Regions from separate parts of the Arthrobacter sp. GAS37 genome, predicted to be linked through region 2. Evidence: riboswitches for the same ligand, from Rfam matches in the RefSeq annotation. Region 2 holds a riboswitch; each other region holds the start of a gene.
What was found. A riboswitch is a leader RNA that binds a small molecule or an ion and turns the genes downstream of it on or off. The one in region 2 is predicted to bind S-adenosylmethionine.
Positions count from the first base shown of each region.

Region 1: linked by a shared signal. The riboswitch ahead of ABH924_RS15435 (hypothetical protein) and the one ahead of ABH924_RS14550 (homoserine O-acetyltransferase) in region 2 are both predicted to bind S-adenosylmethionine.
Region 3: linked by a shared signal. The riboswitch ahead of ABH924_RS00475 (aminotransferase class V-fold PLP-dependent enzyme) and the one ahead of ABH924_RS14550 (homoserine O-acetyltransferase) in region 2 are both predicted to bind S-adenosylmethionine.

Region 1 covers NZ_JBIYDB010000019.1:34,829-38,099, reverse strand. Annotated here, with positions in the region: gene ABH924_RS15445 (VIT1/CCC1 family protein) at 1-773, opposite strand, end outside; gene ABH924_RS15440 (hypothetical protein) at 1,042-1,230, shown strand; gene ABH924_RS15435 (hypothetical protein) at 1,269-1,583, opposite strand; SAM riboswitch class IV at 1,598-1,717, opposite strand; gene ABH924_RS15430 (sodium:solute symporter) at 1,803-3,271, opposite strand, start outside.
Region 2 covers NZ_JBIYDB010000017.1:29,077-32,347, reverse strand. Annotated here, with positions in the region: gene ABH924_RS14555 (S8 family peptidase) at 1-1,730, opposite strand, end outside; SAM riboswitch class IV at 1,966-2,081, shown strand; gene ABH924_RS14550 (homoserine O-acetyltransferase) at 2,095-3,216, shown strand; gene ABH924_RS14545 (hypothetical protein) at 3,218-3,271, opposite strand, start outside.
Region 3 covers NZ_JBIYDB010000001.1:99,035-102,305, reverse strand. Annotated here, with positions in the region: gene ABH924_RS00475 (aminotransferase class V-fold PLP-dependent enzyme) at 1-1,179, opposite strand, end outside; SAM riboswitch class IV at 1,215-1,327, opposite strand; gene hisN (histidinol-phosphatase) at 1,489-2,301, opposite strand; gene rsgA (ribosome small subunit-dependent GTPase A) at 2,393-3,271, opposite strand, start outside.

The DNA of each region.
Region 1 (3,271 bases), on a different contig from region 2:
CGGGACATGCCCCGGGCCAGATACACGAGGACCAGCTCATTGTGCTCGATGTCCAGGGCCGGGGCTGCGGTCAGCGTGGCCTGGGTGGGTCGGGTGGCCTTGAGGAGCTCGAGCTGCGAGCGGACCGAGACATACTCGCCGGCACCCATGGACAGCGCGCCCGCCAAAAGGCCGGCGATGCCGCTGAACAGGACCACGGCCGCGGGAACGCCGGTGGCCGCCATGCCCATCACGAGGGAAAGGTTGCTGACCAGGCCATCGTTGGCGCCGAATACGGCCGCGCGGAAGGTACCGGACAACCTGTTGCGGCCGCGCGTCGCGAGGCCGCGGACTACTTCTTCGTGGATCTGTTCGTCGGCCGCCATGGCGCGGGTCGCTGCTGGATCCTTCGCGTAAGGCGAGCGGCCTTCAGCCCGTTGGGCGAGGGCCAACACGAACACTGATCCGAAGTTCCGGGCCAGGAAGCCGAGCATTTGGCTCCGGACCGAGGCCGCCTTCGGCATGCCGGCATGTTCGCCGAGGACCCTGAGCCAGTGTGCCTCATGGCGGCCCTCAGCCTCAGCGAGGGCCAAAAGGATTTCGCGTTCCTCGCCGTCCCGGCGCTGCGCCAGTTCGCGGTACACGGCGGCCTCGGCCCGCTCGTCCGCCAAGTACTGCCGCCAGCGCTTGATGTCCGACGACGACGGGGTAGTCTTGGTGGCTGCTGCGTCTTGCGATGGACTGCTTGAGTCCGAGGGATTGCCTGAATGCGAGGGTTTTGTGTGCGGTTGCACCGGGACTCCTGGGTTGCTGGGGCGGGCTTCATCGCCTCATTGCAGCTCCACTTTATCGCCAATTTCCGCGGCTTTTCGGCTGGCAATCCTTACTGGATATTTTAGGCGCGCCTCAAAAACCGGGAGACTCGCGGGAGGCCTTGACCGCCGCAGGGGGCAGTGCTGGGATGGATGAACAGGGTCCACGAATTGGCGGGGTAGCGTGATGACCGGCTGCCTCATATGCCTGTGCGATGGGCTCAGCGGCACGTCGAACGGAGGTTGCACCATGGACAGCACCGAAACCCACGCCCGCCACCCCGACCGTCCCACGGTCGAGGCCGATCCCGCCTATGACTACAACGAGGACCTGGCGGTGGACGAGGACTGGGAGGACCAATCCGAGGTTCTTGACGACGATGAACGGCCGGTTGGGCTCGATGCCGACGAACACCGTGAGGTTGAAGAGATCGAATAACCCCGACCCGCTGAACCCGACGTGCTAAGCCCTGGTAGCTAGAACGCGCTCAGGATGAAGTGCCTCTGCACGCCCGCCCGGTGCCCGGTTGCCGCCACCGTAAGGGTGAGTTTCCGTGTCGCGGGGAACCAGCGCGCGGGCTGGACTGCTTTTGAGAGCGCTTCGGTGATGAGCCGGGGCTCATGATGCCAATAGCGTTCCAGGTTTCCGTCCACCACGAACGTGATGGAGCCTTGGGAGAGGTCGACGCCGGGAATCACCCGGACGAACTCGTCCACCCGCCGGGGGCGGGGCAACAAGAGGGTGCCGGAGTGGGTGGTGCGGTCGGCTGTGGCGCCGTTTTCGAAAGGCATGGCCTTCTCCTGTGGAGTTGCTCTTGCCCGTTCGGTTGTCTCTGGTCCGAGCCGGGCCGCTTCTTCATCCGAACCACCCGTGAACATGGGGTTGGCGTGTGGCAAGTCGGAGCTTTGCACCACATCTCTTGAAGCTCTTCCTACTGTACATGCAGCAGCGGCGCCGCACCCTCTCAAGGAGAAGGTGCGGCGCCGCCGTCGTACTCAGCTTGCTGAAGCTTAGTGGCTGGCCACCGGGTGGGGTTCCAAGGGGAGTTCCTCCACGGCCGCCCCGGCAACGCGGCGGTCCCATGCTTCGCGGACCGCGGGCTCGGTTGGCGGCGTCAGGAGGGAGACCACAACGTAGACCAGGAGCGAGGCGCCGAGGCCCCAGTAGATGGGATCGTTGGCGTAGACGCCGTCTTCGCTGGGGATGATTCCCGTGGCGTAAGCGATCAGCAGGCCCAGCGTCAGTATGGACCCGACCGCCATGGACCAAGCCGCGGCAATACCGGTGCCACGCTTCCAGACCAAGCCACCGAGGATAGCAACCAGCAGGCCGCCCACCAGGATGTCGTAGGCGATGGTCAGGGCCACGACGACGTCTTGCGCCGCCATGGAGATCAGCACGGCTACGATGCCCAGGCCAAGGACCCAGTACCGGTTGGCCTTGACGTCGTGCTCGGGGTTTTCGGTGTCGTCGGTGTTGATCGTCTTGCCGAACCAGCTGGCCACGAACGGGACCACGTCGGCGCGGGCAACGGTGGCTGCGGCGATGAGGGCTCCGGACGCGGTGGACATCATGGCCGCGACTGCCGCGGCCATGACGAGGCCGCCGATGCCGATCGGCAGGATGTGGGTGGCTACCTCGGCGTAGACAACGTCCTTGCCAAGGGCCTTGACGTCGATGTTGGGCAGGGCAACGCGGGCGGCAAGGCCGATCAAAGCGCCGGCGACGCCGTACAGGACGCAGTAGATACCGGCAGTGGCGCCGCCCCAACGGGCCACCTTGGGGGTCTTGGCAGTGAAGACGCGCTGCCAGATGTCCTGGCCGATCAGCAAGCCCAGGGTGTAGACCACGAAGTACGTGATGATCGTCTGGGCTCCGATGCCGTCCAACTGGAAGAAGCTGGCGTCAACACGGGCACGGATGCCGTCGAAGCCGCCGGCGGCGTTGAGGACGAACGGGAGCATGAGGAAGAAGATGCCCACCGTCTTGATGATGAACTGCACCTGGTCGGCGAGGGTGATGGACCACATGCCGCCGATGGTGGAGTAGACCAAGACGATGGCGCCGCCGACGGCGATGGCGAGCCAGCGCTCCCAGCCGAAGAGGACGACGAAGATGGTGGCGTAGGCGCCCGTCGACGTGGCGCACAACATGAGGGTGTAGGCCAGCATGACGATGCCGGAGGTCTGCGTGGCGCGCTGGCCGTAACGCAGGCTCAGCATCTGGGAGACCGTGTAGATCTTCAACCGCTGGATGGTGCCGGCGAAAAGCAGGCTCAGGAGGAGGACGCCCGAACCGATGGCGACTACCAGCCACATGCCGGAGATGCCGAACTTGTAGCCGAGGCCGACGCCGCCAACCGTCGATGCGCCGCCGAGGACGACGGCGGCCATGGTGCCGGTGTAGAGCATCGGACCGAGGCGGCGCCCTGCCACCAGGAAGTCGCTGTTGTTCTTGGTGCGCGACTTGCCCCACCAGC
Region 2 (3,271 bases):
GGAATGCCACCCTGCCCGGTGACGCGGACCCTGATGGTTTGCCCCGGCGCGACCGGTCCGGTGACGCCGCCGACACCGTTCCGGGTATCCAGTTGCCGGAACGGAGCCTGGGCGGAGAACGTCCCGGGAGCGGGTGATGCGCCAGCGGTGAGGTAGTAGCCGGTGATGTCGGCGATGAGTTGGACCGTGCCGTTGGAGCTATTCGTGAAGGAAATCGTTCCGTCGGACCCGACCGGCGTGATCGCGAAATTCGGGACGATCTGCCCGGGAGCAAAATTCAGGTTCGAGGTCGCCGGCCGATTGGTTCCGCCTGCGTAGGCGGTGATGAAGCCATTCGACGTCGGGTTGGCCACTGTGATGTTCATTGCGACAGCGGAAACTCCGGTAGCTGGGAGGCCGCCGCGTCCGGCAACCTTGACGCTTATGGTCTGTCCGGGGGCGACCGGCCCGTTGACACCACCGGTCCCGTCTCGCGTGTCAAGCTGCCTGCAAGGGGTCGTAGCCGCAAAACCGCCCAAAGGGTCCTGTGATGGAGAAAAGAGCGAAGCGCTGACGTAAAGCAGCCGGTTTGGCATGCAGTTCCCAGTCGACTGAACTATTCCGGCCGTTGAGCCGACCGTCAGCGTTGCCGAGACCTGCGCAGGGCTCCACGATGGATGCATGGAGAGGAGCATCGCGGCAGCTCCTGCCACATGCGGAGAGGCCATGGAGGTTCCGCTCAAGGTGGCCGTTGCGGTGGGCGAGGTAATCCAATCAGAAACGATACTGACGCCCGGCGCGTAGAGATCCACACAAGGGCCGTAGTTGGAGAACGATGCTTGGTGATCTGACATATCGGAGGCGGCCACTGTCAGAGCCGCCGGCACGCGTCCGGGAGAACTATTGCATGCATCGGCGGCCGGCAAGCCCTTTTGGCCTTGGTTGCCCGCTGCCAGGGTCACGCTGACGCCGTGATCGATGACGCCCTGAACTGCCGCGTCGACGGTTGTGTCTATCGCGTCCGCGCTCAGGCTGAGGTTGGCCACGGCGGGGGTTCCGGCTTGGTGATTCGCGACAATCCAGTCCAGCCCGGCAATGACATCGGATGAGTAGCCCGAGCCATTGCATCCGAGCACCCGGACAGGGACGATGTTTGCAGACTTGGCGACGCCGTACTTGGTCCCGGCGATAGTCCCGGAAACGTGGGTTCCGTGGCCGTTGCAGTCCTCGGTGCCATGGCCGTCGTCGGGGGTGACGCCGGCAAATCCGGGGAGGATGCGGCCGCTGAAATCCGTGTTGGCGGAATAGATCCCGGTGTCCACGACGTAGACGGACACACCCCCACCGCTCGACGGCGGTGTGTAGCTTCCATCCAAAGGAAGTGCGCGCTGGTCGATCCGGTCAAGGCCCCAAGAGGGGGCAGGCTGCTGAGTGTCCGAAATCCGCACCGGGGTGTCCCGCTCGACCGACGCCACGTGGCTCGACTTCGCCAACGCAGCGGCCTTGGCGGGCGTCGCCGTGACGACTGCGGCCTTCACGGCATGCGTGAACGTCTTGTCCACCGCGACTCCTTGCGAGCGCAGCTCCGCGGTCTTGCCGGCAACGTCCGCGCCGTCGGCGTAGTGGACCACGTATCGGTCTTCGCCAGCTGCCGGAGTTGTGTCGGCATGCGCCGGCAGCGGCACTCCCACAGTGAAACCTGATACCAGCATGAACAGGGCTATCGGAACGACGCCGAATGGCTTTTTCACGAGCTTCAATCTTCCTGTGACGCAGGGCCGCGGGCGCAAGAACGGGCGCACAATGCGGATGCAATGAAAACGCAGACTGCTGCGCCCAATTCTATCTCCAGTCACACAGGCATCACCCGTCTCTTCAATTTCAGACGTCCGCAGCCCCTGCTTCGTGAACAAAACGCGGCCGAGTGTCACAAAGATGTCATAATCTTCGTCAGAAGGGGTCCGGTTTTCCTAGACTCTTCCTATAGGTCATGAGTGCCAGTGACAGCCCCGGCTTGCTGGCCGGCAACCCTCCATTCGCGGCGGGGTGCCCCGGGTGAAGACCTGGCCCTTCGCTGTATTGGCGGCGGGCAAGCGCGATGTGAGGTGTCAACGAATGACAATTGCTGCAACAGCCATACCCCTTTCCGGTACCCCGGACGGAACCCTCAAGTATGTTTCCGTGGGCGGACTCGAGCTGGAGGCCGGGGGTTTCCTGCCGGAGGTCGTCCTCGCGTACGAGACGTGGGGGCGGCTCAACGCAGACGCCTCCAACGCTGTCCTGGTGGAACACGCCCTGACCGGCAGCACCCATGTGGCCCGTGGCGAGAGCGATGAAGAAGGCTGGTGGGAGCAACTCGTTGGTCCCGGCGCCACCATCGACACGGACCGCTACTTCGTGGTCTCCGTCAACATCGTGGGAGGCTGCTACGGCAGCACCGGGCCGTCGTCGAGCGCTCCTGACGGCAGACCGTGGGGCTCCCGCTTCCCGCTCGTGACCCTGCGGGACAGCACCGTCGCCGAAGCCCGGCTGGCCGACGCTTTGGGGATCCGCAGCTGGCACACCGTCGTCGGCGGGTCCATGGGTGGTGCACGCGCACTTGAATGGGCCGTCAGCTATCCGGACCGCGTCAAACGATGCGCCGTGATTTCGATCGGGGCGTACAGCACTGCCGAGCAGATCGCCTTTGCGCAGGCCCAGACGCTCGCCATCCGGCAGGACGCCGACTTCAACAGCGGGGACTACTATGGCCAGGCCGCGCCCGAGGCGGGGTTGGCCCTGGCCCGGCGGATCGCCCACATCACCTATCGTTCGGCGGATGAACTGGACTTCCGCTTCGGCCGGAACGCCCAAGGCGGCGAGACACCCCTTCAGGCTGCCGCGTTGGGGGACCGGGGCCGCTACCAGGTGGAGAGCTACCTCGACCACCAGGGAAGCAAACTGGTCCAGCGCTTCGACGCCAACAGCTACATCGCCATCACCGAGGCCCTCATGAGCCACGACATCACCCGCGGCCGGGGCTCCTTGGAGGAGGCGCTGTCCGTGGCAACTGCAAAATTCTTCATTGCCTCAGTGGACTCGGACCGCCTCTACTTCCCGGAACAATCCCACGAGCTGGCCAAGGCCTTGCCCGGAGAGGTCCCGGTTCACGTAATCGAGGCGCCGATCGGGCACGACGGGTTCCTCACCGAGATCGGACAGCTCGGTCCCCAGCTGCGAGAGGCCTTCTTCGGCTGAATCAGCCGTTCATGATCTCCTGGCGGAGCTTCATGTAGTCCTCCATGGCGATTTT
Region 3 (3,271 bases), on a different contig from region 2:
GGCGCAAAAGCGTCCGTCGCGCAGGCCAATGCCGTGCTCGGCCGCAAGGTAGGCCGCCACCAGTCCTGCGTCGTAGCCCTGGAGCGAGAAGTTCACGACGCCGATGGTGTCCTGGGGATCGGTGTCGCTGAAGATCTGGTGCACGGTCACGCCGTCGATTTGGTTGAGGCCCTCGACCAGATGCGAGCGGATGGCTGCCTCGTGGGCGTGCCATTCATCGTGGTCGAGGCTGGCAATGACCTGCGTGGCCCGGGCGAGGGTGGCCGCGCCGAGCACGTTCGGCGAGCCGCCTTCGTGCCTGGCCGGTCCCGTGGCCCAACTGACGGAATCGAGGCGCGCCTCGCGGACGGCGCCGCCTCCTGCCAGGTGCGGCGTGCCGGCGTCGAGCCAATCGGGGCGGCCCACCAGGACACCGGCGCCGAACGGTGCATAGAGCTTGTGCCCCGAGAAAACCAAGTAGTCGACATCCGCGGCGGCGATATCGATGCGGCGGTGCGGGGCGAGCTGGGCCGCGTCCACCACAATCCGCGCCCCGAATTCGTGGGCCAAGGCAGCGAGGTCCTTGATGGGCAGGATTTCGCCGGTCACGTTCGACGCGCCGGTGACAGCCAGGAGGCTGACGCCCCCGTGGGAGAGCGCCGTGCGGACATTGGACACGGTCTCGGACAACGTTCCCGCCGCAACGATGCTGCGGTGGGGGACGCCTTGCCACGGCAGGAGATTGGCGTGGTGCTCGATGTCCAGGTAAAGGACTTCGCCAAGGTGCCGACCGTCCTCGACCGGCAAGCAGCCGGCCAGCAGATTGAGCGAATCTGTGGTGTTGCGAGTGAAAATGACCGAATCGTCCGGCCGCCCGCCAACGAAGTCACGGACGATGTTGCGGGCGTTTTCGTAGACCGAGGTGCTGATCTGGGAGGCGTAGCCTGCGCCGCGGTGGACGCTCGCGTAGTACGGCAGGATCTCGTTGAGGTACGCGGAAACCACGGTCAGGGCAGGTGCGGACGCGCCGTAGTCGAGGTTGGCGTAGCGGATGTGGCCACCCTGGATCAAGGGTGCCTGCAACTCCGCGCCGGTGACCGCGGCAAGTGGGCGGGATGCCCGGGGCAGCGATTCACCGCGCTGCTGTGCGGATTCGTTGTGCTGCGAAAGAGCCGGGGAAGTAAATGTGGCTGTGCTCATTGGACCTCACTCAAGAGGGACCCCTGCGTACAGGGGGTCCGCGCTTGCCGCATCCGTTCCGGACCGGCCGGGTCGTCACCCGGGGCACCCCGCCGCGATGGAGGGTTGCCGGCCAGCAAACCGGGGTTTCGCGCTGGCACTCGTGACCTGTAAAGAGCCTAGGACACCGGCAAGGCTGGTTCCAAGGTGACCGGCGATTGTTAAGCGGATTATTACACCGCCGGAAAACTGTGCGTTCTGCCGAAGAAAAAGCAGCGGACGCCCCCAAAAGGGGGCGTCCGCCGTCGTTTGTTCAGTGAAGAGAGAGGACTAGAGCAGGTCGTCGAGCTCGGGGTTGAGCCTCTTGAGGACCTCCGAGTGCAGGATCGAGTTGGTAGCGACGGCGTTTCCGCCGAAGGGACCATCCGCGCCGTCGAGGGACGTGAAGCGTCCGCCGGCTTCCGTCACGATCGGCACCAAGGCCGCCATGTCGTAGACCTGGAGTTCCGGCTCCGCGGCGATGTCCACGGCGCCCTCGGCCACCAGGCAGTAGGACCAGAAATCACCGTACGCACGGCTGCGCCAGACATCGTTCTCGAGGCCCAGGAAGCTGTCCAGCGAACCATGCTGCTTCCACTCGGACAGCTCGGAGTAGGAAAGCGAGGCGTCTTCAAGCCGCGACACGTTGGAAACCTTCAGCCGGGTGGCTGCGGCCAGGGATCGGCCCATGTAGGCGCCCGAGCCCTTGGCCGCCCACCAACGCTTGCCGAGCGCCGGAGCGCTCACGAGCCCCACTACTACCTCGCCCTCGTCCACGAGGGCGATCAACGTAGCCCAGACGGGCACGCCGCGCACGAAGTTCTTGGTCCCGTCGATGGGATCGATGATCCAACGCCTCGAGCCGTGGCCCGTGCTGCCGAATTCTTCCCCGAGGACGGCGTCGCGGGGGCGGGAACGGGAGAGCTGCCCGCGGATAGCTTCCTCGGCGGCTTTGTCGGCATCGGTGACGGGGCTCAGGTCGGGTTTGGTCTCGACCTGGAGGTCCAGTGCCTTGAACCGCTCCATTGTCAGGGAATCGACGGAGTCGGCCAGGACGTGTGCCAGCCGCAGGTCGTCGTTGTAGCTCGAATCGGGTTGGGTCATGGTTCCAAACTACCGTCTATTCGCCGGTGAGCCGGGGAGGTAGGACGGCAAGCGCGCAGGTCGTTGACCGTGCTGTTAATTGACCGGGCTGTTAATTGACAGTGCCCAGTTCCTTCGCCTCTTGGGCTTCCATGCGCGGGTCCGCGCCAAGGAGCCGGCGCAACGACGCCAAGCGGGCCGGGCCTGCCTCGCCGGCGTGGCCGTCAGCGACCCAGGAATCCAGTCCGCAGCGAACCGCGGAGGCATCGTGCTTGCAGCCTCGCTCGCACATTTCCGTTCCAGGTTCCAGATCCGGGAAGGCATGCAGGATGCGGTCCGGGTTCACGTGGGCGAGGCCGAAGGAACGGATGCCGGGCGTATCGATGATCCAGCTGCCGCCGGGGGCGTCACTGAGCTTTAGTGCAAGCGCTGAGGACGAGGTATGGCGGCCCCGGCCCGTCACGGCGTTGACCCCGCCCGTGGCGCGTTCGGCGCCGGTGAGGGCATTCACCATGGTGGACTTCCCGACGCCGGAATGGCCCAGGAGCACGGTGACCTTGCCGTCGAGGTAGTCCCGCAATTGGCCGACGGCGTCGCCGTCGAGGCGGGCGGACAAGCCGTCGTCGGAACGGGCGTCGATGCCGGAAGCCCCTGCGTCGGCCGTCCGGCTGATGATGATGGGGAAACCCAGGCTCACATAGTTGGCAAGGAGTTCCGTCGGATCCTTGACGTCCGCTTTGGTAACGAGCAGCAGCGGCTCGATTCCGGCGTCGTACGCTGCCACCAAGGCGCGGTCGATGAATCCGGTGCGCGGCTCCGGGTTGGCGGCCGCAACCACCACCACGAGCTGGTCGGCGTTGGCGACGACGGCCCGTTCGATCGGATCCGTGTCATCGGCACTCCGCCGCAGGAGGGTCTTGCGCTCCTCGACGCGCACGAGGCGGGCGAGGGTGTCCGGGGCTCCGGACACATCGCCGACGAGGGCCACGAA